2 regions of the Shewanella sp. MM_2022_3 genome follow, and region 1 is predicted to be linked to the other one. Evidence: predicted binding sites of a transcription regulator. Region 1 holds the regulator's gene; the other holds the start of a gene.

Region 1 (15,868 bases):
CCTTATTTGAGGCGGGTCAGTTAAAGCCTGATACGCAGTTAACAGGTCATTTTACTGAAGTATTAGTCGATGCCGACGTCAGTTCTGTTTTGGATGAAATTCAAGCTGCCTATGAAGAGGCTCAGGAGCGCAAGCAGCGACTTCAAGAAGCCAATGAAGATTATTAGTAGAATATTCTTCAATAAAATAGACGCCTTATGAGCGTCTTTTTTATTGGGATTAATTGCCTGGTGCGAGTGTTAAAGCCTGTGGCATTGCCATCCTTGGCACAGGCGTTATGCCCCTTCCTTTCCATTGAACCACTCAATAAAAGGACAAGACCAAAGGGAGAAATATGTTGATGGGCCACACAGAGCACTATCGACATATTAATCTTTGGGGGAGACAACTCCCTCGAGCCTTGCCGAAACCTTCCCAATAACACAGCCATCCGTGGCGCGCTATCCTAGTCTAGCGCTGGATCGTCATTGATCCGTGAATAAAAGGACAAGACCCGAGAGGGTAATATGTTCATGACTTGGGGGAGCACAATTCACATATTTGATCTTTGGGGGAGATAGCTCCCTCTAAAGCCTTGTCAAAACCTGCCTCTTTTTCTCTTGCAACACTTTGAGTGTTAAGTTGACAGAGTCGGACAGTAAACAGCACAGTTATTATTGTTATTTTGTACGATTTATATCTTAGGTCGTTGGGGAGCGATAATAGATACCCATCCGACTCTGTCTAAACTGTTATTTATTGCTAATCCAATTAATTGGATGACAAGGCCGGACGTAAAAGGGCGCTGTTATTATTGTTTTTAGCACAACTTTCATATCGCGTTAGACCTACAGGGCAATATGCAATGGGGTCCGGCCTTGTCTATAAGGGCACTGGGCGAGGTTACCTCAACCTATATCGTGCGTAATTCACTGTTTAGCTGCTTAATACGTTTCTGCAGCTGGGCAATTTCATTTATTAAGGCGCATTCACGTTGCTGCGGCTGTTGCTCACTTTCCCTTACCCACTGGTAAACCGCTTTAGCCGAGAGACCATACTGTCGTGCGACATCAGAAAGTAATCTGCCTTTGACTTTTACTTCAAAAATAACGTCAGGTTTAAGATTATGATTGACGATTCCCATGGCCTATCCCTTTTCACTTTATGCTATCTGTATACGCTTTAACGGGTTCTTTGGGGGTATTCCTTCATGACTATTGGCGCTGCTCTATATCCCACTGACTATGTCCTATATGGCGCAGGGACAACCATTCGTGGTGACAATGACTAATAAGTTTCATCAGATGTTTCATCTCTTCCTCCTCAATCCACTTAGGGATTGTGCTTCGATTAACATGCCTCACAACGGGCACTTAGATTAACGTCCATTGATGTCAAACAACTTACTTAGGTATCGAGTGAGTTACGCTTGGGGTCTCTACTCTTCTACCTATTTATTAGTATGTAAAATCCGTGCCAATTTTTTAATATATAAATTAATGTTTAAAATCAATTGATTGAGTTTGTGTTTCAAACGGTTGGTTTTAGAAGTTATGTCAGAAACGGTGCAGCATGCACTATTTCAGTGCTTTTACTCTAAATGTTGCATGAATAAGCCAAAGATGTTTTTGTTTGGTGTTTTTTGCGATTAAATTACTCATAAACTGAGCAAAGAAACGATTAAAGATTGTCTCGAAAGAGAATGCTTATATACTGCGATTTTTTCATGGTGTTTTTGGCGATTTACCACGCCCTTTGCCTTTCAAAGGCAAATCTCATCAATCATGTTATGAGGTCATAATGATGAAGCCTTCTCTGATTAAATCATTGCCAGCATCTAAGCTTGCTATTGTGGTTATGGCTAGCGCCTTGATTGCGTCAGGCTGTTCGACTGTCAACCCCTATACCAACGAACAACAAACGGCAAAAGCGACTACGGGGGCGCTAATTGGTGCAGTTGCTGGAGCTGCCGTTGGTGTAGCCTCGTCAAGTAAGAGTGACCGCGGTAAAGGAGCTTTAATTGGTGCAGCCTCTGGCGCCGCCTTAGGAGGTGGTATTGGCTACTATATGGACGTACAAGAAACCAAATTACGCCAACAACTCGCTTCCACGGGAGTTAGCGTAACTCGCAGTGGTGACAATATTATTCTTAATATGCCAAATGAAGTGACTTTTGGTGTGGATCAAACCGAGCTGAGTGAGGGTGCTAAGCGGGTACTGAACTCTGTTGCGCTGGTGGCGAAGGAGTATAGTAAGACCCAACTTAACGTGTTGGGTTATACCGACAGCAGCGGCTCAGATTCATACAATTTACGTTTATCGCAGGTACGAGCCAGCGAAGTAGGGAACTACTTGATGAGTAAAGGCGTGGCTTCCGCTCGCGTAAAGTCTAAGGGAATGGGTGAATCGAGTCCAATCGCATCCAATGCTAGTGCCGAGGGACGCGCGCAAAACCGTCGTGTGGAGATAGTGTTGACCCCAACGGGTCAATAATCATTCATCAAGGTTAAAGTCGCCTGCGGGCGACTTTTTATTTTATCGTAAGGGACAAATTGTCCTTCCGTTGTCTATCTTCAGTGATCTTGTCCGCAATCATCTCTATTGGGGCTTATCAGGCGAGTATTCGACTTGATCCTGCCGGTATTTTCCCGTTTTGTATGTAGTTAGTTAAATTAGGATAACTATTTCGCAGAGCCAAAGGAGAGCAATTATGGCAAAACAGGGCTTAGTACTGGCATTCAGTTTAGGGACTACAGTGATGGCAGGGATGGTACAAGGTGCGCCAATAGACACTGAGGCGACAGCCCCTATTGAACTAAGAGCCGCGGGCAGTTTAAAGGCGGCGATGAACGATATTATTGCGGCTTACCAAGCGAAATCCCAAGCTAATGTGGCAGCGCAGTATGCGCCTTCGGGTTTATTGCTTAAGCGGATCCAAGAGGGGGAGCGGGTTGATATTTTTGCCTCGGCGAATATGAAACACCCGCAGGCCTTAGTCGATGCGGGAGTGGGTCAACAGGTGCAAATGTTTGCCCGTAACCAGCTCTGCGCCATTGCTCAAGCGGAAGTGCCACTCACTAGCGCGAACTTATTAGATACCCTGCTCGCGCCGCAAACTAAACTCGGGACTTCGACGCCAAAAGCCGATCCCGCTGGCGACTACGCTTGGGCAGTCTTTGCGAAAGCCGAGGCCTTAAAAGCTAATGCGAAAACTATATTAGAAACCAAAGCCATGCAGCTAACGGGTGGGCCTGAGAGTGCTAAACCGCCCAAGGATCGTAATCCCTATGCTTGGGTGATGGAAAATAAGCAGGCGGATGTGTTCTTAACCTATTGCACCAATGCGGTGCTGGCACAAAAAGAAGTGCCTAGCCTTAAGATTGTCGATTTACCGCCAGAGTTAGCCGTTGGTGCCGACTATGGCCTATTGGTGTTAAAGGATGCCAATAGTGCAGCCGCACCTCTGGCCGAGTTTATTTTATCCCCAGAGGGACAGGCTATTTTGAGCAGTTATGGTTTTCAGCCGCCTAAAAAATAATGTCTAATGGACTCATTAAAAATGGCGCTAAATGCGCCATTTTTGTTGCTCGCTTTAGCAAGGCTTAGGCCAGTGCTAGTGCTAGTGCATTAAATACAACGTCGCTAATCCGAGAAAGGCAAACAGACCTATCACATCGGTGACTGTGGTGAGCACCATACCGCCCGCCAACGCCGGATCTACTTTTAAGCGCTTTAAGATCAGCGGAATACTGGCGCCTGCTAGTCCTGCGACTGTCATATTGATGAGCATTGCACCGCCAATCAGGCTGGCAAGCGCCATATCATCTTTCCAAACTAATACCGCGATAAACACTAACATCGACCACATTAAGCCATTCAAAAAGCCAATAGCTAGCTCTTTGCCTATCAGCCAGCGGGCATTACTTTGGCCAATATGGCCTAGGGCAATCCCGCGGATCACTAGGGCCAAGGTTTGGTTCCCTGCGACGCCGCCCATGCTCGGTACAATCGTCATTAAAATCGCAATCGTGGCAAACTGTTCAATAGTGCCCTCAAACATATTGCTGACAGAGGCCGCCAGCAGAGCCGCAAATAGGTTGATAGTGAGCCAGAGCGAACGGCGGAAGGTACTTTTGAGTACTGGGGCGAAGGTGTCTTCATCATCGTCCATCCCCGCCATTCCCATCATAGAGTGCTCGGCGTCTTCACGGATAACATCCACCACGTCATCGATGGTGATCCGGCCGAGCAACTTGCCCTCACTATCGACCACGGGCGCTGACACCCAGTCATGGCGCTCGAACAGTTGCGCCACTTCACTGTCGGACATGCCCACGGGAATGCTCTCGATATCGGTATCGATAATGCTGCTGATATGAGTATTGGGATCGCAGGTGAGCAGATCCGCAAGTTTGACCCCACCAAGCACGCGATCGTGTTTATCCACCACGTATAAAGTATCGGTAGTGTCGGGCAGGTTGCCCCGTTGGCGCAAATAACGCAGTACCACATCGATATTGACATCGGGTCTTAAGGTTACTGTGTCGGTGTTCATTAAGCTGCCTGCGGTCTCATCGGGATAAGAGAGCGCCTGCTCGACTCGCTGGCGGTTTTGCAGACTCATCGACTGTAATACTTGTTTATACACAGTATCTGGCAGGCTTCGCAGAATATAAGCCAGATCGTCCGTATCCATGCTGGCTGTAGCCTTGGCGACTCGCTCTGGACTCATGGTGCTGATCAGCGGGTCTTTTAACTCTTCGCTGAGTTCATCGAGAATATCCCCGAGCTGATCTTGATCGACGAGTTGCCATAACACCTGCCGAGCTTTGGGAGGTGACGATTCTAAAATCAATGCGATATCTGACGGCGCCATATTTTGTAGCATTTGCCTGACATGCACAAACATACCACTGTTGAGGGCTTGACTCAGTTGGTCGAGACGGTGTTCGGCTTGTAAACTGTCTGAGGCTTCTACAGGCATGTTTCCTCCATGGCGGCGGTGGATGGGTTGGCGTTTAGCTATTGAGGACTTAAGCCAAAGCGCAGCAGTACATTGTAATTTAGCGCACGGGAGGGCGTCGAGTCACAAATGTGTTTTACTGGTATAAGGTGCTGAAATCAAAACCAAACAGGATACTGAATACCGGCAGGGATCATCGAGATGATACCATTAGCAGGCTTCGTCAAACTTAGCGTCGATAAGGGCACAAATGGCATTAAGTGCAGGCTCGGCATCCGGGCCTTCGGCGATGAGGGTGATGGTTTTACCCATGCCCGTCTCGAGCATGAGTAGACCCAATACACTGGCGGCAGAGGCCTGTTTTTCACCTTGGATCAGCGTAATGCTGGCATCAAACTCAGAGGCCAATACCACGAGCTTTGTGGCGGCACGGGCATGTAAGCCGAGTTTATTGCAGATGGTGACTTGGCGCTCAAGTTTTGGCATGGCTCAACTCTCGATGGCGCGCATTGACTTTATGTTTGCCATTACTAAAACGTTTAGCTAGTTGCTCGGCTACATAGACTGAGCGGTGTTGGCCACCTGTGCAACCAATCGCAATCGTCAGATAGCTACGATTATTGCGCTCTAAATGCGGCAACCAGGTTTCGAGCAAATTCTCGATTTGCCAGATGAACTTATTCACCAGTGGCTGGCGATTTAAAAACTCCGCTACGGGTTCATCTAAACCGGTGAGAGGTCTAAGCTCCGGTTCCCAATGGGGATTTGGCAAAAAGCGCACATCAAACATAAAGTCAGCTTCGGTCGGCATACCATGCTTAAAACCGAAGGACTCGAAGTTGATCACCAGTTCCTTATCGACACTGCCAAGGAGTATTTGCCGCACTTGGTCGCTGAGTTCATAGATATTCAGATTAGAGGTATCTATATAGTGATCCATCTGCTGTGACAGCGGCTCGAGCAATTTGCCTTCAAGCTTGATGGCTTCTTGCAGTGACACTCGGCTCTTAGATAAGGGATGTAAGCGCCGCGTTTCACTGTAGCGTTTGAGCAACACTTTATCGCTGGAGTTTAAGAAGAAGCTGGTGAGTTCAGTGCCCGTAGGCAGGCTGGCAAGCTGTTTAACCAGCACTTTGTCTTGCTCTGGTAAATTGCGCACGTCAACACTGATAGCAACGAGATCGTTACTGCCTTTGAGCTGTTCAAGCAAACTGCCAATCAAAGGCAAAGGCAAATTATCGACACAATAGTAGCCGAGATCTTCAAGCACTCTAAGTGCGACCGATTTGCCTGAGCCTGAACGCCCTGACACTATGACCAGTTTCATCCAATGATTACCTGATAGAGTTCCGTTTCATCATGCGTCTTGCGCAATTGTTTTAATATTTGCTTGTCACTGAGCTTTTCAGCCATGCATGACAAGGTACTTAGGTGCTGCTGACATTGGTCGGCAGGCACGAGTAGTGCAAATAAAATATCGACGGGTTGTTTATCGATAGCATCAAAGGCTATCGGCTCCTCACATTTTATCAATATCGCTATGGGTTGTGTTATATCGGTTAATCGACCATGTGGAATGGCGATACCGTTACCTATACCTGTGCTACCCATCTTTTCGCGCGCCACGAGGCTTTCGAAGATCTCTTGAGATGAGAGGGTGGGGTACTGGGCAGCGGCTAAGTCGCTGATGAGTTCCAGTACCTTTTTCTTACTGCCCGGAGTGGCGCAGGTTGTGCACTCCGGCCGCAGTATGGTACGAAGTTCCATTGCTAGTGTTTTGTTAACTTCTCTTTGTGTTTAATAACCTGACGATCAAGTTTATCAATCAGGACGTCTATGGCAGCATACATATCTGCATGCTCTGAAGTCGCGAAGACTTCACCACCGGTGAGGTTGATTCTCGCTTCGGCAATCTGTTGCATTTTCTCAACATTGAGCACAACGTGCACATTATTGATCTGTTCGAAATGACGTTCAAGTTTTGAAAACTTTTCCTCAACATATGCCCGTAACGATTCAGTAATCTCGATATGGTGTCCACTTAGGTTTATTTGCATAGAAACGTCCTCCGATACTCACAATAGGCTATAAACTTTTACGCTGATTGGAAGGGGGAATAAGCATCGCTTCTCGGTACTTCGCAATGGTTCTGCGCGCAACGTTAATTCCCTGTTCTGCCAGAAGTTGAGCCATCTTGCTGTCGCTTAATGGTTTTTTCTGGTTTTCCGCTGCAACCAGTTTCTTAATGAAAGCTCTGATTGCTGTGGATGAGCACTCACCGCCATCATCCGTCCCGACGTGGCTTGAGAAGAAATATTTTAGTTCAAAAAGTCCTTTTGGGGTATGCATGTATTTTTGAGTCGTCACCCGTGAAATGGTGGACTCATGCATTTCTACCGCTTCGGCGATATCGTTTAGAACCATGGGTTTCATGGCTTCTTCGCCATATTCGAAGAAACCTTGTTGGTATTGCACTATGCAGTTTGCCACCTTGAGCAGTGTTTCGTTGCGGCTTTCAAGGCTTTTGATAAACCATTTGGCTTCCTGCAAATGACCACGAATAAATTGGCTATCTGCTTGATTTTTTGAACTACGAGCCATTGCTGCATATTGCTGATTGACGTTGATTTTTGGCATGCAGTCAGGGTTTAATTCGACCACCCAACGGCCGTTTTTCTTCGACACCGAAACATCGGGGATCACATATTCTTCATCGACAGGGGTGATGAGTAAACCGGGGCGAGGGTTCAAGGTTTGGATCAGCGCAATACTGTCCCTTAACTCGTCCTCTTTCAGTTTGGTCTTACGCATTAACAGCCTAAAGTCGCGGGCGGCGATCAGATCTAGATGATCTTTGATCAGCATGCGGGCATTTTCGATGTGAGGGGTATCAGGCGAAAAATGAGATAGCTGGATCAGTAAACATTCGCTTAAATCCCTTGCCGCGACACCAACGGGGTCGAAGTGTTGAATACGCTTGAGCACGGCTTCGACTTCGTCGAGTTCAATCTCGGGATTGCCCATGGCTTCGAGGATATCTTCAGTGCTTTGAGTGAGATAACCTTGATCGTCGATGGCATCAATAATCGCGGTGGCAATGGCTAAATCGGTTTCAGAGAAGGGCGTGAGGTTTTTTTGCCATTCTAAATGTTCGTACAACCCCTCGCTAGTTTCCCCTTGGAAGGGCATGTCATCTTCACGGCTGGCGCCAGAACCTGAGTTTGGCGATGCGGTAAAGACTTCATCCCAAGTGGTATCCATGGGTAACTCTTCGGGCAGAGATTCTTTGGTCAGCGACTCGGCAATGTCCACGGTGGAATTATCTTGTTCCTGTGGCTGGGCAGTCGTTTCGCTAAAGTCGGTATCGGCGATATCTTGCTTACGTTCGCTAGGCGCGTCAAATTGCTCCTCTTCCAGCTCGAGAAGAGGATTAGAGTCTAAGGCTTGCTGGATTTCTTGTTGCAGTTCCAATGACGACAGTTGCAGCAGGCGAATGGCCTGCTGAAGTTGTGGCGTCATGGTTAACTGTTGACCCAGTTTGAGCTGGAGTGACGCTTTCATGTTACCGCTGATCCCTAGGTTATTATTGTGAGTTTAGGTCGCTTGATATCATATGGATGGAGCCTAGCGCTCTCAAATTCAAGGCTTATTAGCTTTGTTTTAGTAACTATAGCCTGAATTGTTCACCTAAGTACACAGCCCTAACTTGCTGATTGTCTAAGATCTCTGCGGGTGTGCCCTCGGCAATAAGATTACCGTGACTCACAATGTAAGCATGTTCACAGACGTCTAAGGTCTCGCGCACATTGTGGTCAGTGATAAGTACTCCAAGGCCTCGGCTCTTAAGCTGCTCGATAATTTTCTTGATATCGATAACGGAGATCGGATCAACGCCCGCAAAGGGCTCATCAAGCAGAATAAACTTGGGGTTGGCCGCTAAGGCGCGGGCAATTTCGACGCGGCGACGTTCACCGCCCGATAAGGACATGCCTTGGCTGTCACGAATATGGGTGATATGGAACTCTTCTAGCAGTTGCTCTAGTGCTTCTTCGCGCTGGTCACTATTGAGCTCTTTACGGGTTTGCAGTACCGCCATGATGTTGTCGTGTACGGTTAATTTACGAAAGATACTCGCTTCCTGTGGTAGGTAACCAATACCTTTGCGGGCACGCAGATGCATAGGATCGGCGGTTAAATCATCATCGTCGATAAAGATATGGCCTTTATCGCTTTTAACTAAGCCCACGACCATGTAAAAGGTGGTGGTTTTGCCCGCGCCGTTAGGGCCGAGTAGGCCGACGACTTGACCCGTTTTGACCGTCAGGCTGACATCTTTGACAACCTGACGACTCTTATAACTCTTGGCGAGATTCTGTGCTTTTAAGGTGATTTGGGTCATTTAGAATCCTGTTTTTTCACAGGTTTATCTGTTGGTGTATTTTTGAGTTCTTCCTGATAATTATCAGGTTGAATAATGGTAATTACGCGATCATCACCATTGCCGCTACTTTCGGCGATCAGTTTTTGCTGAATAATATCGTAACGAATTAAATTGCCTGTAACTTGACTACCCGCTTGGTCTAGGGTCGCTGTACCAGTTAGGGTCAACGTCCGAGTGGCCATTTCATAGCGAATCTCTTTGGCGCTAGCAGATGCAGGGCGGCCATCATCCAGGATTTGGCTGTAGGTTGCTGGATTTCCTGTAGCCAGTAAGACTTTACTATTTTCGCCTTCGACAGAAAATGCACGGAGTTGATCCGCATGGATTTTAATTGAGCCTTGAACAACTTCAACGGGACCGAAGAAAATGATCTGATTGTTTTTAATGTCCGCAGTTTGACTGACGGCTTTAATTTTCACTTCTTGCTGTAAGTCACCGATCTTGGCGAAGGCATTCATGCTTGTCATTAGCATTAGGCTGGCAAGTAATATGTTATTTTGCTTCATAGGTTCCTACTACCTGACTGGTCAATTGCACTTCCTGCGCGTTAAGGTCGGCATAAAGGCCTTGCCCTTGAATATTAAAATCTTTCCCTGTGACGTAAATGATGCGGTCAGAGGTCATTATCATTGTGTTGAGATCGAGTTCTAAAAAACTGGTGGACAAGGTTTGTATCGGTTCACCAGGGCTGATGGCATCGATAATAACATTATTTTCTAATACAACCTTGCCAGTATCTTTGTTGAGTCGACCTTGATCGGCTTTGATCTGCCATTTTGCTTTACCTTGGTCGGGATACACAAGATAGACAGGCTGAATAAAGTCTGTTTGGTTTTTAAGCTCATAGTGTTCCATGTGCTTTGCCGTGACACGACTATTGACTTGTCCTTGCTCGTTAAACTCGATGCTGCGCAGATCTTCGATAATGTAGTCGGGTCTGTCTGTATCATTCAGGCTGCTATCGGTATCGCCACCGCGTTTTTGTTGGACCTGCCAATACAGCACGAGTGCAGTACCAAAAAAAGCAATAATGGCGAGGGTCACACGACTCATATGCTCATCCCATGGGCTGAGGTAAATTTGTTTTGACTCAGAAGTAACAGATCTGTCAGCTCTCTGAGCGCACCATGACCACCATTTAACTGGGTCACAAAATGGGCGTGTTGGCGCACATAGGGATGTCCATCGGCGACACAGACGGCAAGACCGACGACATTCATCACTGGCAGGTCGACAATATCATCACCGATATAGGCAACTTCTTCAGGTGTGACATTGTAGAGCGACAGCAGTTCTTCATAGGGGACAAATTTATTATCCACACCTTGATAAATATGGGTTACACCGAGGGCCGTCATGCGGTTTTCAACAATTTTAGACTGGCGGCCTGTTATCACGGCCAGATTAAAGCCACTGGTCAATAATGAACGCACGCCATAACCATCGCGGGTATGGAAGGCTTTGAGCTCCTCACCCGAGTTGCTTAAATAAATGCGGCCGTCAGAAAATACCCCATCCACATCGCAGATCAGCAGTTTAATTTTTTGCGCTCTTTGCCACACATCATCGCTGATCGGGCCGTAAAATCCTTGCTGTGGCATTAAATGACTCCCGCTTTAACCATATCGAGCATATTGAGCGCCCCGACAGGATGATTGTCTTTATCTATCACTATCAGGCCGTTGATATTTTTTGAGTCCATCACTTGCAGCGCCTGCGCTGCCAAGACGTTTTCAGTAATTGTGACACAGTTTCGCGTCATCACATCGGCGATAGGCGTGGTGCGTAGGTTGACTTGGGCATCGATAACGCGGCGTAGGTCGCCGTCGGTAAAAATACCCACGAGTTTGTTTTGTTCATCGATCACCGCCGTCATGCCTAGGCCCTTCTTGGAGATTTCATACAGGGCATCGGTGATGCAGATATCGTGTTTAACCAGTGGTAAATCATCGCCACTGTGCATGACATTACTGACTTTTAACAGTAGCTTACGCCCTAGGGCACCGCCTGGGTGAGACATGGCAAAGTCTTCCCGAGTAAAGCCTTTGGCTTGCAGCAGCGCAATGGCCATTGCATCACCCATTACTAAGGTTGCGGTGGTGCTCGAAGTTGGCGCAAGCCCGAGCGGACAGGCTTCTTCAGGCACTTCAATACATAAATGAATTTTGGCCAAACGTGCCATCGTGGACTCAGGTTTGCCCGTCATAGCAATCACGGGAATGGCTTTACGTTGGATAACGGGCATCAGCGCAAGGATTTCGCTCGATTCACCCGAGTTTGAAATGGCGAGGATAATATCATTATCAGAGAGTACGCCTAAGTCGCCATGGCTGGCTTCGCCTGGATGCACAAAGAAGGCAGGGGTGCCAGTGCTGGCGAGGGTAGCAGAGATTTTATTACCAATATGGCCAGATTTCCCCATCCCCATCACGATGACTTTGCCGGTGCAGTTGAGGATTAACTCGCAGGCTTGGGCGAATTCAACGGAATCGACATATTGATAAAGATTGTCGAGGGCCGATTTTTCAATATCGATGACTTTACAGCCCCACTGGCGCAATTGTGATTGGTCTACCATGTCTATCTCTCTTCTTGCATTGTCTTTGTCGCCCCGTCTGGGATTGGAATAGCACAATTTGGTACGCGATAAAGATGATAAAATTAACGGCTTGTTACTTTGAGTCGCATGCTATTGTTTAAGCTCTGCGCCTAGGCATTAGGGCAGAATATATCGTTTAGCCATTGAATGCCTTGAGCAATATCATCGTCTTTGGTATTTCCCTTTTGCCACCCGCAGTGAGTAAGGTAACTATGATGGCCAGTTTGATGCTTAATTGCAGAACTCAATAGCGTTTTTAAGTTAAGTTGTACTCACATTATCTTTGTATCAATTAGCTTATGTCTTGACCGTTTACAAAACCATTTTGCTAATTTATCAACACTGCTGAAAACATTAAGTAACACTTTAGCTTCACAGAGCGAAAACTTAGGGCGCATTCTCGCTGGAAATGAGGCAAATTGAAAGTATCGCAGGACGATAGTGTCGATTCTGTTGTAGGTTAAAGCGCAATTACGTACAATTTGCGGCTCTTCGATTGGTCTGGGCAGGAAGCGTAGGCCACCTCTTTTCAAATATCGGAATCAAGCATGACTCAAGAACAAACGCCGTTGGTTGAGATCCGTCATTTGGGCTTTCGCCGTGGCCAGCGTGTCATATATGAAGATATTAGCCTGTCTATCCCTAGGGGCAAAGTCACCGCCATTATGGGACCGAGTGGTATAGGTAAGACCACCTTGCTCAAGCTTATCGGCGGCCAATTAACACCCGATAGCGGCCAAGTGTTGTTCGATGGACAGGATGTGCATGCGGCGAGCCGTAGCGAATTATTCGAACTGCGCAAGCGCATGAGTATGTTGTTTCAAAGTGGCGCATTATTCACCGATATTAACGTCTTCGATAACGTTGCCTTTGCGCTGCGTGAACATTCAGGCCTGCCCGAAGAGATTATTCGGACTATCGTGCTGATGAAACTTGAGGCCGTTGGTCTACGGGGCGCCGCGCAAATGATGCCCAGCGAGTTATCCGGTGGGATGCAGCGCCGCGCTGCCTTAGCTCGGGCTATAGCCCTTGAACCAGAAATGGTCATGTACGATGAACCCTTTGCCGGACAAGACCCTATTTCTATGGGCGTGCTGGTTAAGCTTATCCGCGAACTTTCCGATGCTCTTAATTTAACCTCGGTTGTGGTGTCCCACGATGTGGATGAAGTGCTCGGGATTGCAGATTATGTGTATGTGGTTGCAGATAAAAAAGTTATTGCCCATGGCACGCCTGAGGAGTTAAAGCATGCGGATAATCCGCAGCTCAAGCAGTTTATTCAAGGTGCGCCAGATGGTCCTGTGCCGTTCCATTATCCGGCAAAGGATTACCAGCAAGAATTATTGGCAAAAGGAGTTGGCAAGTGAAGTTATTAGATAGTATTGCCGACCTTGGCCGCAGCGCTATCGAGTTAGTGCTCGGTTTTGGCCGTGCAGGCCTGATGCTGTGGGGCGCGATTGTTCGTTGGCCTCGGGTGCGTAAAGGTTTTCCATTATTAGTGCGCCAAATCTATGTGGTCGGCGTACAATCTATGGTCATTATTGTGGTCTCCGGCCTGTTTATCGGCATGGTGTTGGCGCTGCAGGGCTACAACATCTTAGTCGGGTTTGGTACGGAGGAGAGCTTAGGCCCGATGGTGGCCTTAAGTTTACTGCGTGAACTTGGCCCCGTGGTTACAGCCTTGTTATTTGCTGGCCGCGCAGGTTCGGCACTCACCGCCGAAATCGGTCTGATGAAGAGTACCGAGCAGTTATCCAGCTTAGAGATGATGGCGATTGACCCACTGCGGCAAATCATTGCGCCACGCTTTTGGGCGGGTGTAATAAGCATGCCGTTGTTGGCGCTGATGTTTACTGCGGTAGGTATTTATGGCGGCCATTTAGTGGGCGTGGAATGGAAGGGGATCGATGGTGGTGCCTTCTGGTCGATTCTGCAAGCCTCGGTAGAATGGCGCCAAGACATAGTGAACTGCCTGATTAAGAGTGGCGTATTTGCCGTGGTGGTGACTTGGATTGCGCTATATCGTGGTTATCAAGTGATCCCTAATCCAGAGGGGATCAGCCGTGCAACTACTTCAACTGTGGTGCAATCGAGCCTCGCCGTACTGGCATTGGACTTTTTACTAACAGCCCTGATGTTTGGCCGCTAACGGATTGCAGCGCCAAGGATACAGATCGACGGATTAACAGAGTGGTAACTGAGCATGTTGACACGAAAAATTGAATTATTAGTGGGTGTGTTTCTCTTAACGGGCTTAGCGGCCTTTTTAGTGTTGGTGTTTAAAGTCGCCAATATCGAAGTGCAGACCAGCGACAGTAGCTATACCCTCACCGCCAACTTCACCAATATCGGTGGCTTGAAGGTTCGCTCTCCGGTCAAGGTTGGCGGCGTCGTGGTTGGCCGCGTGAGTAAGATTGATTTAGACCCAGTCAAACTGGTGGCTGTGGTGACGATTGTGATGGACAAGCGTTTCGATAAATTTCCTGAAACCAGTAGCTTAGCTATTTTAACTTCAGGTTTGCTCGGTGAGCAGTTCCTCGGATTAACACCAGGCTTTGTCGATGATGACGTGAGTATGCTTAAGGATGGCGACAAAATTGACGATACTCGCTCAGCATTAGTGTTAGAAGATCTGATTGGTCAGTTCTTATATAGTATGGGTTCAAAGGATAAATAGGGGTTACCGCTATGTTTAAACGCTTATCGCGCTTATTACTGCCGTTAGTATGGATGTTTACTGCAACGACCGCACTGGCGGATGACGCTCAGGTTAACACTATGGATCCTTATGCCATGGTGAAATCTGTTGCCAACAAAACCTTCGATCGGTTCCACAAAGACAAGGCGTTGATTGACGCTGATGCGGATCATCTCAAGGTGATTGTGCGTGAAGAATTAATGCCTTACATCGACTATAAATACGCCTCTTACAAAGTGTTAGGTCAGTATTTAAAAGAGTCGACTGAAGATCAGCGCAATCGTTTCGTCGATGCTTTTGAAGGCTACTTAGTTTCAACCTATGCCCAAGCTTTTACCGAATACACTAACCAAAAAGTGGAGTTTTCGCCTGGTAGTGATTTCAGCAATGAGAAGATTGTCGATGTAAACGTACAGATTATCGAAGCGGGTCGTCCGCCGATTAAGCTGTTGTTTAAAGTTCGTCGCCTCAAGGATGACTCTTGGAAGGCGTTTGACCTAGTCGCTGAAGGCGTGAGTTTGCTGTCCTCTAAGCAATCTGAAATCTCGAACCTTATCCGCCAACAGGGGATTGATTCAGTGATTAAGATGTTGGAAGAGCGCACCAAAGACAAAGTGACTAAAAAGCCTAAAGCAGGGAAGTAAGCGCCGTGGTTGAATTTGTGCAACAGGGTAAAATTTGCCACCTCAAAGGGCGTTTATCACAGGAGCAAGTGGTCGCACTTTGGCCGCAAAGGCAAAGCCTGTTAAGCCAAGACACCCAAATGTTGTCGCTCACTGAGCTGGAGTACAGCGACAGTGCTGGCGTGGCATTTTTGCTGGCGTTAGTGCGTCAGCATGGCACGCCATTGCAGTTGTGCTCAGCATCGGATCAGCTAAAAAAATTAATCGACTTATATGATTTACAGTCCTTCTTCACCGAAGAAGCGAATTGAAAAGGTAACGAATTTCATGGAATGCAGCTTAATAGAACAGATTTTACGTGACGCGTTAGCACTCGATGAAGTGCACGCCAGCTCCGATGGCAGCCACTACAAAGTGATTGCCGTGGGTGAATGTTTTGACGGTATGAGCCGCGTAAAACAACAACAAGCCATTTATGCACCCCTGATGAGCTATATCGCCAGCGGTGAGTTACATGCATTAACGATTAAAACTTTCACGCCGACTCAATGGAAACGCGAGAAAA
Region 2 (15,868 bases), on a different contig from region 1:
CTTTGCTCTCAAGCAAATTACTCTTTACTGAAAGTTTAGTCTGTATTGCCAGTAAGCAGCATCCTCGTATTCATGGAGCCATTACTCATCAACAGTATTTTGAGGAAAAACACGTATTTTTAAATTTGCGGCGTTTTAATTTGACGGCGGGGGATTTGTTTACTGAAGGCGTGTTACCAAGGCGCAGGATGTACAGTGAACAGTCCTCTCTATTAAGTATGTTTGCAACCGTAGGTAAAAGTGAGGCGATAGGTATCGCCCCTTTACGTTATGCCAGTCAATACGCTGAAATGTTTGGCCTACAAATACTACCTATGCCACTAAAAACAAGACCAATTGATTTATATATGGTGTGGAGCAGTAAATATACCCAAAACCCGAGCCATCAATGGTTACGACGTTTATTACTCAGTGCCAGTACCATGACAACAAATGAAAAAGCGCTGGTTCAGGCTCGTAGCGAGTGAATCAGCGCTTTTTGCGTGTTTATCTTATTGTTGTAAGAAGGTATCTATTACTGTCTGGCTAACCTGTGGCTTTCACCCGGATGCTCAAAGTCACTGCGGTAGGGGTTAATGTCTAAGCCGCCACGACGGGTGTAGCGGGCGTATACAGTTAACTTAGCACAGTGACAGTAATGTTTTAGGTCGACAAAAATTCGCTCGACACATTGTTCGTGAAACTCATTATGTTGGCGGAACGAAATCAAATAGCGCAGTAATTTTTCGCGATCGATTTTTGGCCCTTGATAACGGATCATCACACTGCCCCAATCGGGTTGAGAGGTAATTAAGCAGTTTGATTTCAATAGATTAGAATTGAGTGTCTCAGCGACAATCTGTTTTTCATCTGTGCTGTTTTCAAGATAATCAGGATTAAAATCATAATCACTGACTTCAATATCCAGATCGTCAATGCAAGTGCCTGGCAGTTCGACGACACGTTGAATTCCAAAACTTTTAGGCTCAATAATCTTAACGTTAACATCGCCTTGGGCACATTCACTTAGATCTTTAACTAAGGTTTTTTGCACCGCATCGAGATTGTCGAATTTGGTTTGATTAAAACTGTTTAAATACAGTTTGAAGGATTTTGACTCGATCAGATTTTGGCTTGCATGACTTAGCTGAATGTCGGCGATAGCCACCATAGGTTTACCCTTTGCATTTAGCCAAGACAGCTCATAGGCCGTCCAGATATCGGCTCCGTGGAAAGGTAAACTCTCCGCAGTCAGGTTGATAGCGTTACGGTTAAGTGAGCGAGGAACCCCTTGCAGCAGCGATGCATCATACTCGGCTTGGTAATCAGTAGCTTTACCTAAAGTTAAGCTCGCAAGTTCTTTTGCATCACTATAGGGATCGTGATTCTGTGTCATCAATACTGTTTCCATGTCAAAATAGGCGCACATTATACCCGAAATTGGATTGTGCTTAAGTGTCTTGTCTGCTTGCTCTCGATAAATTTTTGCAAAACTATCATCAGTCTTACCTATCAACTTTAGGCGAATTACCGCGATATTACCCGCGAGGTGAGCCATCTTTGTGCATTCAAGGAGAGTTTGATGAATCATCCGATGAGGCGGTGAGCTGGTTACCTATTAAACGTGAACCAGTAGGCAGCTTTGCGAATGTTGAGCATGCACTTGAACTTAAATTATGGTCTGATATCAATTACTTCTATGGTGAGTATTTTGCGGCGCCCGTGCTATTTGATTCACCATGGGGCACAGGAGAATTACTACAGGTATGGAACGAGGCGGATTTTGACGCGTTGCAGCAAAATATCATCGGTCACTTAATGATGAAGCAAAAACTTAAGCAACCGCCCACCTGGTTTATTGGTTTGCTTGATGAGGGCGATAAGATGCTAACGGTGGATAATGCCGATGGTAGTGTATGGGTGGAAATCCCCGGCGAGCTTCCCTCTACCCAATTGGCGCCCAGTTTAGCGGCGTTTATTGAGGCGTTATCGCCACGTATCGCGCCGCCCGTGAAACATGAAGAATTGCCTATGCCAGCGCTCGAGCATCCTGGGATTTTTGCCAGCTTTAAACGAATGTGGCACAACCTGATTGGTAAGCGTTAAGCGCGTTGAAATGCAGCAAGGCCTAAAGATAGTAAACTCGACATGCATATCTAGCCTGTCGAGTTTACGCTTCAATAAGGCAAGGCTATTGATGATCCCAAGACAAGTTAGACACTATGCGGCAAGGTTCGCAGCGAAAGTGAAACATATCCAATAATGGCTCATCGAGCTTCCAGGTGTGACTGCCACAACGCGGGCAGGGGCGTGCCAGCTCAGATTGCAGATCCTGCCCTCCGACGCGATACAAATAATAGTAAGTGGGAATTTTAGTAAGGTATTCGATTCGGCCACGTAAGTCCCAACCTCGTCTAAATAAATCACTGTTTGGGCTCGATATTTCTTCTAGCGCTGCAAACTCTGCCTTAGTGGCGGCCGCCATTTGTAACTCATCACAGGCTTGCCACTCGGTTTGCCAGCGGATAACTCGCTTATGATCGCCATTAAAGGTCGCAGGGATTTGATACAGCGGAATAGGCAATAAGTTATCACCACTACGCAGGGGGGAACACATATGCACATAGCTAGTGTAGAGCAGCTGCCAGCTGGGCGGCTCAGTGTTACTGACCTCAGAATTAATATCCTGACCGATAAACTTTTCACGTGGCGCCAGTAGTTTAGCCTCGGTTAATTCCGCCAGCGCTTTTTTCACCCAAGGGCTGTGGTAACGATGGGCCAAACTGTTTTTTTCCGGCGTGAGTAGACGTACTCGAAATTCGCCCTCATTAAAGGCTACGGCAAATTCGCGGCCGAGGATTTGACCATTAGCGCGATAGGCTTCGAGTAATTGATTGATGGCACGTTCTGCCGCACTGATGGTTGTATCGGCAAAGCATTCAAAGCGCAATTCGGTGACAAACATTAAGCGGATTTTCCTTGGGATTCGAGTTGACTGACACGTTGTTTCAGCTCGATAAGTTCATTTCTGAGTTGCATGATCTCGTTGTTTTTTAACGCGAGGGCCTGTTCAATGCCTTGTTGCAACTGGGCTAACTGTTGCGCCAATGTGGCGACTGTGAGTGGCGAAGCTTCGGCTGTATGTGTTTCTTCAACCACGGGCTGTGATTGGGCCGCTAAACGTTCCCGCTCGGCTTTAGGTACCGATTTAAATTGCTGTAATCCTTGGATTAATATTGGCATAGGGATTTTGTTACCGACACGGCTTTTTATCAGGGCAAGGCTTGGTGTTTTACCGCTGGCTTCGAGTGCGCAGGCTGCTGCTAACACTTGGTCAATGGGACTCATAATAAGTGAAATTCCTTAATGTATATCGTGTTTTTCACTAACTTACTGTGATGTGGTTATTTTAGTTATTATAAATCAATGTATTGCTGTTTGGCATTGATTTTGCTTTTTAACAATTTTTATAACAAGTACACAGGAAGTCATAATATGAACGCAAATATTAATCGCAAACTCATCGCGGTCACGTTTTTAGGGTTAGCAAGCTTAGGTCTTAGCGGTTGTGTGGTCAATGTCGGCGATGGTGAATCTAAGTGGGATAGCAGCGAATCTTGGGAAAAAACACAGGATAAAAACCGCACTAATCTGACTAAGCTCAGCCTTGGCATGAGCAAAGACCAAGTGATGACGCTAATGGGAGCAGCAGACTTTAGCGAGTCCTATTTACAACAAAGCGCAGGACAAGCAGACAAAGAAGTGTTGGTCCTCTTTTATCGCACTCAGCACTCCCATAGCGATGGTAAAACCACTAAGGATGAATGTACGCCTGTAGTGTTGAGTAACCATGTTTTAGTCGGTTGGGGCGACACTGCGTATCAAAAGATTTAACCCCAACTGCCCCAAAATATACTTGAAAGCCCTAAAAAATTAGGGCTTTCTTAACTGAGCATCAAGCTGCTCAATCAGTTCGGTCCATTGTGCATCAGCCTCTAACGCTTCGGTGAGAAAACTCTTTTGCGCTTGTGTCCAAAAAGGCGCTTCAGTTAAGTGTATTTGTGCTGCCAGCTTGTGAGTCGCAATAAATTGCGCAATAGCATTGGGTTGGCTCTCTAATCCCAGTTGTTCAAATAGATGGCTTAAATCAATTGGCGTAGTATCCATTCGATCTCTCCCTTGGTTAGCTTTTTATCTAGGTTATGCATCTCTTTAGGAAATGCAATCGATGATTAAAATTTGCACTTTTTTGTTTCCTTGATACATTGATAAAGACTCATAAGAGTGTGATCTAAATCAAGGAATTCTAACAATGGACAATAAAACCTTGGATGAGTATCGTGCCGTTTATCTCACCGCAGAAGATTTACGCTTGGCCGCTTCAATTATCTACAATGCGTATCATGATGATCCCTTTTTCATTAATGCGTTATCCACCGCGGATAAATTTGCCTACGAACAAAAATTACGCGCCGCAATTCGCGAAGAACTCAATACTCTATGGCAACAAAAGCAGGCCTTAATCGGACTCTTCGATGGTGCTCATTTAGTGGGGGTTGCTTGCGTTGTCACCCAAGAAGTGCCACTCGGAGAAGGTCGCTATTGGCACTGGCGGCTCAAAATGTTGCTGGGTACGGGGTGGCAATCGACCCAAGCTATGATGAAAAAGGAATCGATTATTTTGGAACTGTTACCCAGCCAGCGTTGTGGGATTTTGCAATTTATTGCCTTAGCGCCAAACGAGCAAGGTAAAGGGCTGGGCCATCAACTTGTTCAAGCGGTAGTGAGTTGGTGCGATGAGCAGCCAAATCTTGAAGGTATTGGGGTATTCACCTCGCAGGAAGCTCATATGCATTTATTTAAACAACATGATTTTGTTTTCTTGGGTGAATTGACTATTGGTGGTGTGGCTGGGCAATTACTTTTTTATACAGGCCAACAAGATGAATAAACGTTATCGCTCTTTCGCTGAGTTTTATCCTTTCTATCTCTCCCAGCATCAAGACAGTCGTTGTCGGCGGCTACATTTTATTGGAAGTATTCTGGTATTGTTTTTATTAGGGGCTGCATTTATCACTGCCGCATGGTGGTTGTTGATGCTGATCCCGCTTGTGGGATATGGATTTGCTTGGGTTGGTCATTTTGTCTTTGAGCGTAATCGACCTGCGACCTTTCAATATCCTTTGTACAGCTTGATGGGGGATTGGGTGATGTTTGTCCAAATTCTTTTGGGAAAAGTAAAGTATTGAATCTGATATTCCGGTAAGAAGCTGACAAGCGTGTGAGAGATCGCTTACAAAGCCTGTAAGACAATATGTTTTCTTTTTGATTGTTTTATAATCTGTAGTTTTAAAAGTTATTTAATTTCAATTTGTTATAAATTCCACTTTGCTGGTTGAATGAGATTTTCCCGGGTTGTTGTTCTTATGGGGGAACAACAAAGACAGAATTCACGTAGAATTTATTTGTCGCCAAAACACATGGATAGCACGGATTGCAATACGGGCGAAACGGACGCAAGAAGCAACTAATTTAGGTTCTTGGATTTGAACCTCTGGCGGTAGGAAAACTGTCATAAACCAAGGATAGGCTAAGGAAAAGCAGGATAGCTTTGTCAAGGATGATACAGGATATAATACTTGTTAGGACGACAGGTTTCAGGATGATAAAGGACAAGCTTAAGGATTAAGCATGTACTCGGTGCAGGATGTATCGAGTTAAGGGATAAGTATAAGGGTGAACAGCTTGTACTCGTCTATGGAAGGCATTGAGCAGGATGCATTATGGAATGAGTCATAGGATGTGACTGGTGCCGGAATAGGATTTCCGGGTCAAAGGATTGAGTGTTATGGTTAAGCCATAACACAGGGAGGATTAGGGATACAGGGATGCTGTAGGATGCACGTAAACGCATGGATGGTGCAGGGAGCACAAATAAGCAGGATGGCTTACAGAGAATAAATGGGGCGTACACAGTACGCCCTTTTCTTTTTTGTCTTTTGAAGCTGCAGCTTGTATCTAGGCATCTTATAAATATTGAATTGCAAATCCGTCCAATCACCCAGTTCACAGCTTATCAAGATTGTAATATCAACCCGCTTATACATTGATAACAATGCGCAATGATACTTTTGAGTTGCTTGGTTCTAGAGGTTGATACTAACCAAAGTATATGGAACTTGGCGTCGCTTAGAGGCTGTTCATAATTCTGTGTCAAAATGTCCATTTTTATAATTTTAACGGTAGTGGGATAAAAGAGATTGTCGATTATTGCTCCTTTATGCGGCGATTTACAGCTTGGTTGGTTCTGAGTCTTTCTTGGCAAGCAAACTAAATTAGTTGAGAGGATTAAAATTGCCAGTTTCTTTGTGAGATATGTCTCACAAGTATGTAAGTAATTTGTAAGTTTTTTGACTGATAAAAACCGTCATATTCCATCAAATATAGTTTAATCAGTGTGTTAGCTTTTGCTTTTAATTATGTCGTTATTATTGCGGTTTATCTTTTTATTTTAACTAGCGCAAATTTCATCATGACTATCCTAAGATTCATTTGCAGAGGGAGCGAGAGACAACAGGATGTTAGCGGTCAGGATGGCCGGACAGTGTTTAATGGATTAACACTCACGGAATGGTAAGGAAAGACTTTCAGGATGAAAGCGTTACGAACCACGGAAGGATAGACTATCACGGATAGATAGCCTAGTTGCACAGGATTGCGATGGCACAAGGAGTGCAGCAGAAAGGAGGCAACTTAACCTATTTCATGGATGATGCTGGAACCGCTCAGGAAAGAGCAAGCTTGGTAAAAGGAACGCCAAGAAATAGGGATGTACTTGAGTACAGGGAGATATCAAGGATTGAACAGGGATGATGCAGGATGCAAGTTGACGCATGGATGGTGCAGGGAGCACGAAAATAGCGGGATAGCTTAACAAAGAACAGAAGGGCGTGATCTTAGGATCACGCCCTTTCTTTTTGGTATTCATACAGATGATGCAGATGTTGAGCCGCGCTATGGCTGAGTGTTATCAATACGGCTTGGCGTTATCAATTCAGCTCAAAGGTCAACGGCAGTGACTTAATGACACTTGCCCGAGCTACAACTACTTTGGCTCCCACAGCCACCAAATTTACCTTTCGTCGTCGGTGCTTCTTGCCATTCGGGTTCTGGGAATATAGGCCATTCAATCTTTTGAATTTTTTTACCTAGCATCCATATATGGCCACGATATTGATTTATACCATCTGTGCTGAACTCGAACAGATACTTTGCCTTCCAACAGATCCCGGTAGTGCCGCCAAGGCTAGGACGAGCGGTTTCCATTGCGATCGCCAATAGTTGTACTTTTTGTCTACAGCATTCTTTTTCAGCAAAAATACGGCTTAATTCTGCCATTTGACGAAGTTGCCAAAAGAAAGCGGCAACGACAATCAGCGCAATAATTAACAGAAGATCTGACATCATTTACTTGCAGCCTTAAACAAGCCACCAATGGCTTGTGATAGTTGAACACTACGATTGGGATTTCGTAATTCACGCAGTAAGTGATTGCGTAAATTAGGAATAGCCACAATATCAGCAAAGACCTGATTAAAAAAGGCTTGCGGCTGAAGTGCAAGTGCTTCTAAGTAAATACTGCGACTCAGCTCTTGCTTTAGTATCGACCAATTTCGACCTGCAATACTGATGAGGGCGTTTGCATCAAGCTGGTCTGTATGCTGTAAGTGGGCTAAGGCTTGTTGGCTTAATTCAGACTGTGATGCTAATGCTCGCATGTAATAGGATTGGTACTCATTAGGTGCCTTGATGAACTTACTAAAGATCTTCTCCGCAATAGCCTCAGTCAACTGTAGATGTTCGAGGCACTGGCATAGAGCGATTTGCACTTCAATGGCGGCATGGTCAAAACTGGCAAGGATATGTTGCTCATGATCTAATTCATTGAGACGGACACAAACATCACTCAAACCTTGCAGGCCAATATGTTGCCATTCACTCGGAGCAATTTGGCCTGATAAGTATTGCATGGCAAATTCATATTGGATTGATGCCTTTAACCCTAATTGCTTACGCACTAAGGCGTTGAATAACGCTAGTTTCTCTTGGCTAGGTTTAAAACTAAATGGATTATTGGCGAGGCGATCCTGCTGTTCATCGGTTAATGGCTGAGTTGGATCTTGTCCCAGTGCCGTGAGCACCATTTCAATAAATTGTGAACGGGGTGCAGGCGAGAGTAGACCTTGCTCATCTAAAGGAAGCTTGAGGAACCAAATAAAATGCTGCTGGCTTTCATTCCAAAAAACAATGGCAAACTGTGCATGGCCTTGAATAGGGTAGGGATAAGGTGTGGCTAGAGATTCGATTTGATGGAAGGCCAACATATCGATGTGCTGTACCCTTCGACCCAGTTCATAGACTTGGAATTGGGTTTTGGCTGTCGTTAAAAATTGGCTAAGCGTAGTAATTTCAGTCATTTGGCTGCTATATCAATCAAAAAGGCTCAATAAATTGGCGACATTATAGGGGGAAGTTGTTCACGATGGTATGATTGCCACACTTTTATCGCCCCCTGTCGCTGAGTGTTATCTTCTATTGACCGCGAGCTAAAGGACGTTACATTGATGCTTTACAGCCAAACTCAAATAAAATTAGCCCAAATTATTCACGAGCTCCAACGTGTTGGACTTTGGTCGGCCAATGCGCCAAGTGATAAAGCGATGGCCAGTACTGCGCCGTTTGCCTGCGATCTTATGTCGTTTGAACAATGGCTGCAGTTTATCTTTATCCCGCGAATGCAAGCATTGATCGATGCTGGACAACCCTTGCCTAGCCAAATTGCCATTGCGCCTATGGCTGAACATGTGTGGTCTGAGCAGGCGACATTAGCACCCTTAATCGGTGTCTTAAATGAATTGGATATATTGTTAAATGAACCAAGATGATATCTGGTTAGATATGCCAGAGAGTAAGCAATTGAATACCGATAGTGATGATGTAGAAGCCGCGCCTGAACTGCACATTTTATATCAAGACGATCATCTCGTTGCTATCCACAAACCTGCGGGATTGCTGGTACATCGCAGTTATTTGGCACGCCGTGAACGTTTTTTTGCGATGCAATTAACACGCGATCTGGTGGGGTGTCATGTGTTTCCGGTACATCGTTTAGATAGACCGACCTCTGGCGTGTTGTTATTTGCCAAAAATAGTGAAGTGGCTAACGCGCTTTGCGAACAATTTGCCGACCATAGTATCGAAAAACAGTACCTAGCGTTGGTGCGTGGCAATATGCACGAGAGTGGTGTATTGGATTATGCGCTCAAGGTTGAATTGGATGAAGTGGCGGATAAGTTCTCAAATCAAGATAAAGCAGCCCAAGAAGCGGTGACTCAATATGAACCGCTACTCAATGCTGAAATCCCCTATCCGTCAGGACGTTATGCAACGAGTCGATTTGCTTTAGTTAAACTGAGTCCTAAAACGGGGCGCAAGCATCAACTAAGACGCCATATGGCGCACTTACGTCATCCGATTATTGGTGATACCACCCATGGTGATGGTAAGCAAAATGCATTTTTTAGAACCCATTTTGACATCAATCGACTATGGTTGATTGCGAAAAAATTAACCTTCACTCACCCGATAACCCATGAGCGCTTAAGCATTGAAACAGAGCTTGAGCCAGAATGGGAAACCGTTTTTGCTCGCCTAGGTTGGGATGATAGCGCATTATCTTCCACACCCAGCATATTGATTGCGGGTTAAGCTGAAATGTATTAGGTCGCCACGTGTTTATTTGCGTGACTAAGATCGTGTGGCCTGTTTACTTGCTGTTGGCCCTGATGTTAACAGCTTAACGACTCGCTAGCTTTAGTTGTTGCATTAAGGTGACTAAGCTTGAAAATCCCGTGGTGGGCTTAAGTGGCGTTTGCAGGTTTTGCTGGGCGGCATGAAAGTAATGTTTACGTCTAATTTGAGTGCTTTTATGTTGGTGCTTGAGGTGTTTTTGCCTATTGCTCTGTCGCATCAGTTTAGTTCCTCATGCTCAATAACTTGATTTAATTTATAAAATTTTACCTTGTTGCTTGCCCTAAAGCATAACAATAAAGTAACTTCAGCTGAGTTGCGTTTACGCATGTGGGACGGAGTATATCATGAAAAAAGTTAATCTGATCTTTGGCACTGTGTATGGTAGCGCACAATTTACCGCCGAAACCTTAGAAAAAGCGCTGACAGAACTTGGTTATGAAGCCAGATTGTGGCAACCGAATGAAATTAGCCAATTTACACCACCACAGGATGAGCTGTTAGTGGTTGTCACCTCAACCACCGGGCAGGGGGATTTACCCGATGATATCCAGCCTTGGTTTTATCATCTCCAAACAACAGCTCCCTATTTGCCAGAGCTGAAATACAGTGTTATTGCGCTGGGAGATTCAAGTTACGATACCTTTTGTGGTGCAGGCAAGTCAGTGGATGCATTGCTGAGTGAATTAGGCGCAAAAGCCGTTGTGGAGCGTCTCGATATTGACGCCTGTGAAACCATGGAACCTGAGGTCGAAGCGATAAAATGGCTGCAAAGCTGGAACCAAATCGTCAAATCCGAGCGCGCCGCTTAGGCCATTTGGTCACTCAGCAGTGGTTTAAATTTGCTCAGCGCTTAAGCCAAGCGCTGTTAATCCCTATTGCCATTTTACCCGCGGCTGGGGTTATGCTGGGGTTGACGGTAAGCCCAATCCCCTTTATGCCTGAAGTACTTAATGTATTAATGCTGGCTGTGGGTAAGCTGATCTTCGCGATTATGCCGATTTTGTTTGCGGTGGCAGTGGCGATTGGTTTTTGTCGAGATCAAGGGATTGCTGCATTTACCGCGGTGTTTGGCTATGGCGTGTTGACAGCAACCTTGGCTGCTTTAGCTGACCTATACCAATTGCCAACTCAGTCAGTTCTTGGCATGGATACCTTAGATACTGGGATTGCTGGCGGCATGCTGATTGGCGGCGTGACTTGCTTTGCTGTGCGTTGGAGCCAATATATTCGCCTGCCAGCGATTTTTTCCTTTTTCGAAGGGCGGCGTAGCGCCTCTTTATTGATCATTCCGTTGGCTATGGGGTTAGGTTATGTACTCGCCCATGTATGGCCATCAATCTCCTTATTGATTGAGCGAGTCTCTGATTGGGCTGTTTACCAAAAGCCTGCAATTGCGTTTGGTGTTTATGGTGCGCTTGAGCGTTTACTCATTCCCTTAGGGCTACATCATATTTGGAATGCACCATTTTATTTAGAAGTTGGCCAATATCAGTTGCAGGACGCCGAAGTGGTACGCGGTGAAGTGGCGCGTTATTTAGCGGGTGATCCGCAAGCAGGGAATTTAGCGGGGGGCTACCTGATTAAAATGTGGGGATTACCAGCAGCGGCGCTGGCCATTTGGCGCTGCGCTGATGCCTCGGAGCGAAATCGTGTGGCGGGTATTATGCTTTCCGCAGCGGCAGCCAGTTGGTTAACAGGTGTGACTGAGCCAATTGAGTTTGCCTTTATGTTTGTGGCGCCTATCTTGTTTCTTATCCATGTCATGCTGGCGGGCTTGGCTTACTCTGTCTGCATTATGCTTGATATTCACCATAGTATTGTATTTTCCCACGGACTGGTTGACTTCACTTTGCTATTTTCCCTGTCCCGCAATACGGGATGGTTTGCAGTCTTGGGGCCGCTTACGGCGGTGATTTATTACATTTTGTTTAGGGGAAGTATTCTGGCATTTAATTTAAAAACGCCAGGGCGGCTTGAATCCTATGACGCCAATCGCTCCAAAGAGAGCTTAAGAGCAATTATTGCGGCATTAGGTGGTCGCGATAACATCGTTGAACTCAATGCCTGTTTAACGCGATTACGTTTGAGTGTGCATAGCCCTGAGTTAGTTAATAAAGTTCGACTCAGTCAGCTAGGTGCAAAGGGAGTGATTGTGATGGGGAAAGGTGTGCAAGTGGTCTATGGCACTAAGGCTGAAACTCTGCGTAAAGTGTTGCAGCGTTATTTAGATACACGGCGTTAGCATTGCAGCTTATTAAAATTAATCACTGATTTATTGTGTTTAATAAAGTTAACTCACAATAAATTCACTTTTTAACACAAAAAGTTAGCTTTTCATGCTGTATCGGCGGATTGGCTATGGCACACTCAGGTGAGGGACCATAGAGGAGATCAGATTTTGCAGTCACAGCATGTAGTATCCAACGCACAACCCGCCTTAGCACGTAAAATCCTGATGACAGATTGCGCCGATGCCCAAGGGCTTATCGCCAAAATCACCAGTGTTTGCTTTAACCATCAGCTTAACATCATCAAAAACAGTGAATTTGTGGATAATGCGCAGGGAAGATTTTTTATGCGCACTGAGCTTGAGGGGCACTTTAACAGCGAGCAATTATTGCAGGATCTGCGTCAAGTATTACCCGTTCCAAATCATATGACCTTAGTGAGTGCGGGTAAGAAACGCATTGTTATATTAGTCACTAAAGAAGCGCATTGTCTCGGCGACCTCTTGATGAAAGCGTATTATGGCGGTTTAAATGTTGAGATTGCCGCCGTAGTGGGCAACCACGATGTACTTAGAGAACTTGTTGAAAAGTTTGATATTCCTTTTCATCTCGTCAGCCACGAAGGACTCGACAGAATTCAACATGAGCAGGCGTTATTGGCCGCGGTGTCGCAATACACGCCAGACTATCTGGTGCTTGCCAAGTATATGCGGGTGCTGACGCCGGATTTTGTTGCTGAATATCCAAACCGTATCATCAATATCCATCACTCTTTCTTACCTGCCTTTATTGGTGCAGCTCCTTACCGCCAAGCCTGGGAACGTGGGGTGAAAATTATCGGTGCGACGGCGCATTTTGTGAACAACTGCCTCGATGAAGGGCCGATTATCAAACAGGATGTGATCCCCGTTGATCATAGTTACAGCGCACTCGAAATGGCCAAAGCGGGCCGAGATGTTGAAAAAAGTGTTCTCAGCAAGGCGCTGCAATTAGTGCTAAATGAGCAAGTGGTGGTTTACGGCAATAAAACCATAGTGTTTTAGGGTGTAAAATTTGATTTGAGTATCCCCAACATACTCCTGCGCGTACCGTGATGGGGATCTTATGTTTCAGTTTTAGTCTGCGGCTTATATTCGCTTTGCTATCCTTATGTTTAATAGGATTTTTACTTTGTTTATGTCCTAATGAGTTTTTGAGTCTACATTCCTATTTTTAATCAAGGATGGAGGTCGGATGTCAACAAATCGCGGTCTAATTGTCGGAACGATGGATCTCCCCGATGGTTTGCATTTGTCTTGGGCACAACTCGATAAAGAGTTTCGTGTTCAGAAAATGAGCCAAGCCTTTTATGAGCGCTGTAACCGCTCAGCAGCGCAAATCATTAATAAACCTATTTGCCAGTTATTCAGTGCTTTTGATACTGATTTATGTGCAGATATTGAGCATCGTAGCGGTGGCTATATAGGCTTCCAGTTACAGGACAATAATGGCGCAAATGTGCATTTCGCTTTGCATGCAGTTCCTGAAAATGGATGGTACTTGATCTTATCTGAGATAAATTTTAAAGATCCCAAAATTAAAGAATTGCACGTAGATTATCGCCGTGTAATCCAAGCGAGCGATGTTTGGTTGCAGCATATTGAAGAAGTGATTAGGTCTTCACCTGAGGATGTTTTCCGGGTTGCGGTAGCCAAATCTGTCGCACTCAGCAGTAGTCGGTATGGGTTTATTCTTTTACATAACGAAAAATCGAAATTGCTTAGCTTGGCGGCCAGAACCCAATATCCTCAATCTAAGATTGACCTGCCAGAAATTGTCGAAGAAGAGACTCAAGCTCCTGAAACTGAAAGTCTTGTCTGGCTTGAATGCGCTCAAAACTTTAAGCCCATCATTAAAAATAGCCTAGGTAGGCCCGCGAATGCTCAGGGAGTATTCGATAAATTACTGCTTGAGGAACGCTATTTAGCGGTGCCCATTTTATTTCGAAATCGGTTGATGGGAATTATTTGCGTCGTTGGGCGAAGTGACCCCTACAGTCGTCAAGATGCCCGCTCATTGCTCACTTTTGCGAGTATTTTATGGCATTCGATTGAGCTTCCCCGCAGTTTGCGGGCAGTATCGCGGCAGTCGAAAATTATTAAGGCGCAAAAGGAGCAATTATCCCAATCGTTAACTCAGCTTATCAGCGCCATTTCCGAGGCATTAGAGCTTAAGGATGCCTATACCGCGGGGCATCAAAAGTCGGTGGCCCAATTAAGCTATCTTATAGGTGAAAAGCTCGGGCTTGAGCCGCAGCGTTTAGAGGGGCTAAAAATTGGTGCACTGGTGCATGACATAGGAAAGCTTGCAATACCATCACAGATTTTGACTAAACCTTCAAAATTATCCAAAGAAGAATACGCCTTAATTCAAACTCATCCACAACATGGAGCGGAAATTGTTGAGGATGTCGAATTTCCCTGGCCGATTAAACAAATGATATTACAGCATCATGAGCGGCTTGATGGATCGGGTTATCCCTTGGGATTAAAGGACAAAGCGATTCTTTATGAGGCTAAAATTATTGCCGTTGCCGATGTTGCTGATTCAATCCTATCACACCGACCCTATCGTCCTTCATTGGGATTGGCGAAGATGACAGAAGTGCTTCGGGCGGGTAAAGGGACCTTATTTGATCCTGATATAGTTGAAACCTGTTTAGAGGTACTTATTAACCGTGAAATTAGTATTAGCGATCATATCGGTTCTGCCGCGCTAGACCCGGTAGTGACAGTCACTTTGGACCATGAGTTAGCCGACATTAAACGACTACTTGCTCACGCCCATGCTAAGGTGGCTGTTGTACAGGATGAAGAACATCACCTCATTGGCGTTATCACCCAAAGATTATTGGACTACTGGCTCAGCCCCCTCATTGGCAGTGCAGCCGAGCGAGAACAGGATAGGGCTTTTTTGCGTAAAAAAGCTCATCAAATCATGGAGCATTCTGTTCCTTTAATTAGTGATGTAGCGACTTCAGAAGATGCGCTGCAGCAACTTAATGAGTCTGACTCTGAGTTTTTGGTGGTTGTGAATAAGGCGCAACATGCAATAGGCGTAATCGGCTGGCGTGCAATAGCAATGGCGAATAAGTTACGCCAGGATGTCGAGCGTTTAATTTAACGGAACTCAGTAGATAAAAAATGCCAAGCAGGCTGCTTGGCATTTTGTTATCCCGCAATGTAGCGAAACGATTAATCGACGATACGTAACAGTTCGTTGATCCCCACTTTGCCGCGGGTTTTTGCATCCACTTTCTTGACGATAATCGCAGCGTATAGGCTGTATTTGCCACATGCTGAGGGCAGGTTACCTGATACGACTACAGAGCCAGCTGGTACGCGGCCATAGTGGATTTCGCCCGTTTCACGGTCATAAATACGGGTACTTTGGCCGATATAAACGCCCATGGATATCACCGAGCCTTCTTCTACCACAACGCCTTCGACAATTTCAGAGCGTGCGCCGATAAAGCAGTTATCTTCGATAATAGTCGGGCCAGCTTGCAGCGGCTCCAATACCCCACCAATGCCTACACCACCCGATAAATGCACGTTTTTACCAATTTGCGCGCATGAGCCCACAGTCGCCCAAGTATCGACCATAGTGCCTTCGTCAACGTAGGCGCCAAGGTTGACGTAAGAGGGCATTAACACAGTGTTTTTACCGATAAAAGAGCCTTTACGAACAGTGGCTGAAGGCACCACGCGGATGGCTTCGGCTTTAAAGCGGGCCTCGTCATACTCGGCAAACTTTAACGGCACTTTGTCAAAATATTTGGTTTCGGCGCCATCGATAACTGCGTTATC

The links. Region 1 encodes sigma-54, which starts transcription at its own class of promoters, with help from an activator protein. Its sites were predicted from a motif close to GTTGGCACGNNNNTNGNNT; they were not measured.
Region 2: a site for sigma-54 is predicted at 3,417-3,435, ahead of MMG82_RS10735 (DUF3192 domain-containing protein). Genes of this name have one in related genera too.

Annotation. Positions count from the first base shown of each region.
Region 1 is NZ_JAKZGV010000001.1:24,913-40,780, reverse strand. It holds gene MMG82_RS00230 (PA4780 family RIO1-like protein kinase) at 1-167, shown strand, start outside; gene MMG82_RS00225 (transposase) at 893-1,123, opposite strand; gene MMG82_RS00220 (OmpA family protein) at 1,780-2,472, shown strand; gene MMG82_RS00215 (molybdate ABC transporter substrate-binding protein) at 2,690-3,517, shown strand; gene mgtE (magnesium transporter) at 3,599-4,963, opposite strand; gene MMG82_RS00205 (HPr family phosphocarrier protein) at 5,153-5,428, opposite strand; gene rapZ (RNase adapter RapZ) at 5,415-6,269, opposite strand; gene ptsN (PTS IIA-like nitrogen regulatory protein PtsN) at 6,266-6,709, opposite strand; gene hpf (ribosome hibernation promoting factor) at 6,712-6,999, opposite strand; gene MMG82_RS00185 (RNA polymerase factor sigma-54) at 7,028-8,503, opposite strand; gene lptB (LPS export ABC transporter ATP-binding protein) at 8,610-9,341, opposite strand; gene lptA (lipopolysaccharide transport periplasmic protein LptA) at 9,338-9,889, opposite strand; gene lptC (LPS export ABC transporter periplasmic protein LptC) at 9,876-10,436, opposite strand; gene kdsC (3-deoxy-manno-octulosonate-8-phosphatase KdsC) at 10,433-10,984, opposite strand; gene MMG82_RS00160 (KpsF/GutQ family sugar-phosphate isomerase) at 10,984-11,961, opposite strand; gene mlaF (phospholipid ABC transporter ATP-binding protein MlaF) at 12,531-13,349, shown strand; gene mlaE (lipid asymmetry maintenance ABC transporter permease subunit MlaE) at 13,346-14,131, shown strand; gene mlaD (outer membrane lipid asymmetry maintenance protein MlaD) at 14,186-14,659, shown strand; gene MMG82_RS00140 (ABC transporter substrate-binding protein) at 14,671-15,324, shown strand; gene MMG82_RS00135 (STAS domain-containing protein) at 15,330-15,614, shown strand; gene MMG82_RS00130 (BolA family protein) at 15,631-15,868, shown strand, end outside.
Region 2 is NZ_JAKZGV010000016.1:24,207-40,074, forward strand. It holds gene MMG82_RS10710 (LysR family transcriptional regulator) at 1-467, shown strand, start outside; gene queF (NADPH-dependent 7-cyano-7-deazaguanine reductase QueF) at 515-1,375, opposite strand; gene syd (SecY-interacting protein) at 1,435-2,085, shown strand; gene MMG82_RS10725 (Zn-ribbon-containing protein) at 2,171-2,944, opposite strand; gene MMG82_RS10730 (hypothetical protein) at 2,944-3,327, opposite strand; gene MMG82_RS10735 (DUF3192 domain-containing protein) at 3,475-3,873, shown strand; gene MMG82_RS10740 (DUF2789 domain-containing protein) at 3,913-4,146, opposite strand; gene MMG82_RS10745 (GNAT family N-acetyltransferase) at 4,292-4,930, shown strand; gene MMG82_RS10750 (DUF962 domain-containing protein) at 4,923-5,228, shown strand; gene MMG82_RS10755 (DUF3301 domain-containing protein) at 7,060-7,446, opposite strand; gene MMG82_RS10760 (DUF3549 family protein) at 7,443-8,456, opposite strand; gene MMG82_RS10765 (YqcC family protein) at 8,604-8,924, shown strand; gene truC (tRNA pseudouridine(65) synthase TruC) at 8,911-9,747, shown strand; gene MMG82_RS10775 (hypothetical protein) at 9,836-10,009, opposite strand; gene MMG82_RS10780 (flavodoxin) at 10,137-10,601, shown strand; gene MMG82_RS10785 (PTS transporter subunit EIIC) at 10,553-12,034, shown strand; gene purU (formyltetrahydrofolate deformylase) at 12,191-13,063, shown strand; gene MMG82_RS10795 (HD domain-containing phosphohydrolase) at 13,254-15,182, shown strand; gene dapD (2,3,4,5-tetrahydropyridine-2,6-dicarboxylate N-succinyltransferase) at 15,254-15,868, opposite strand, start outside.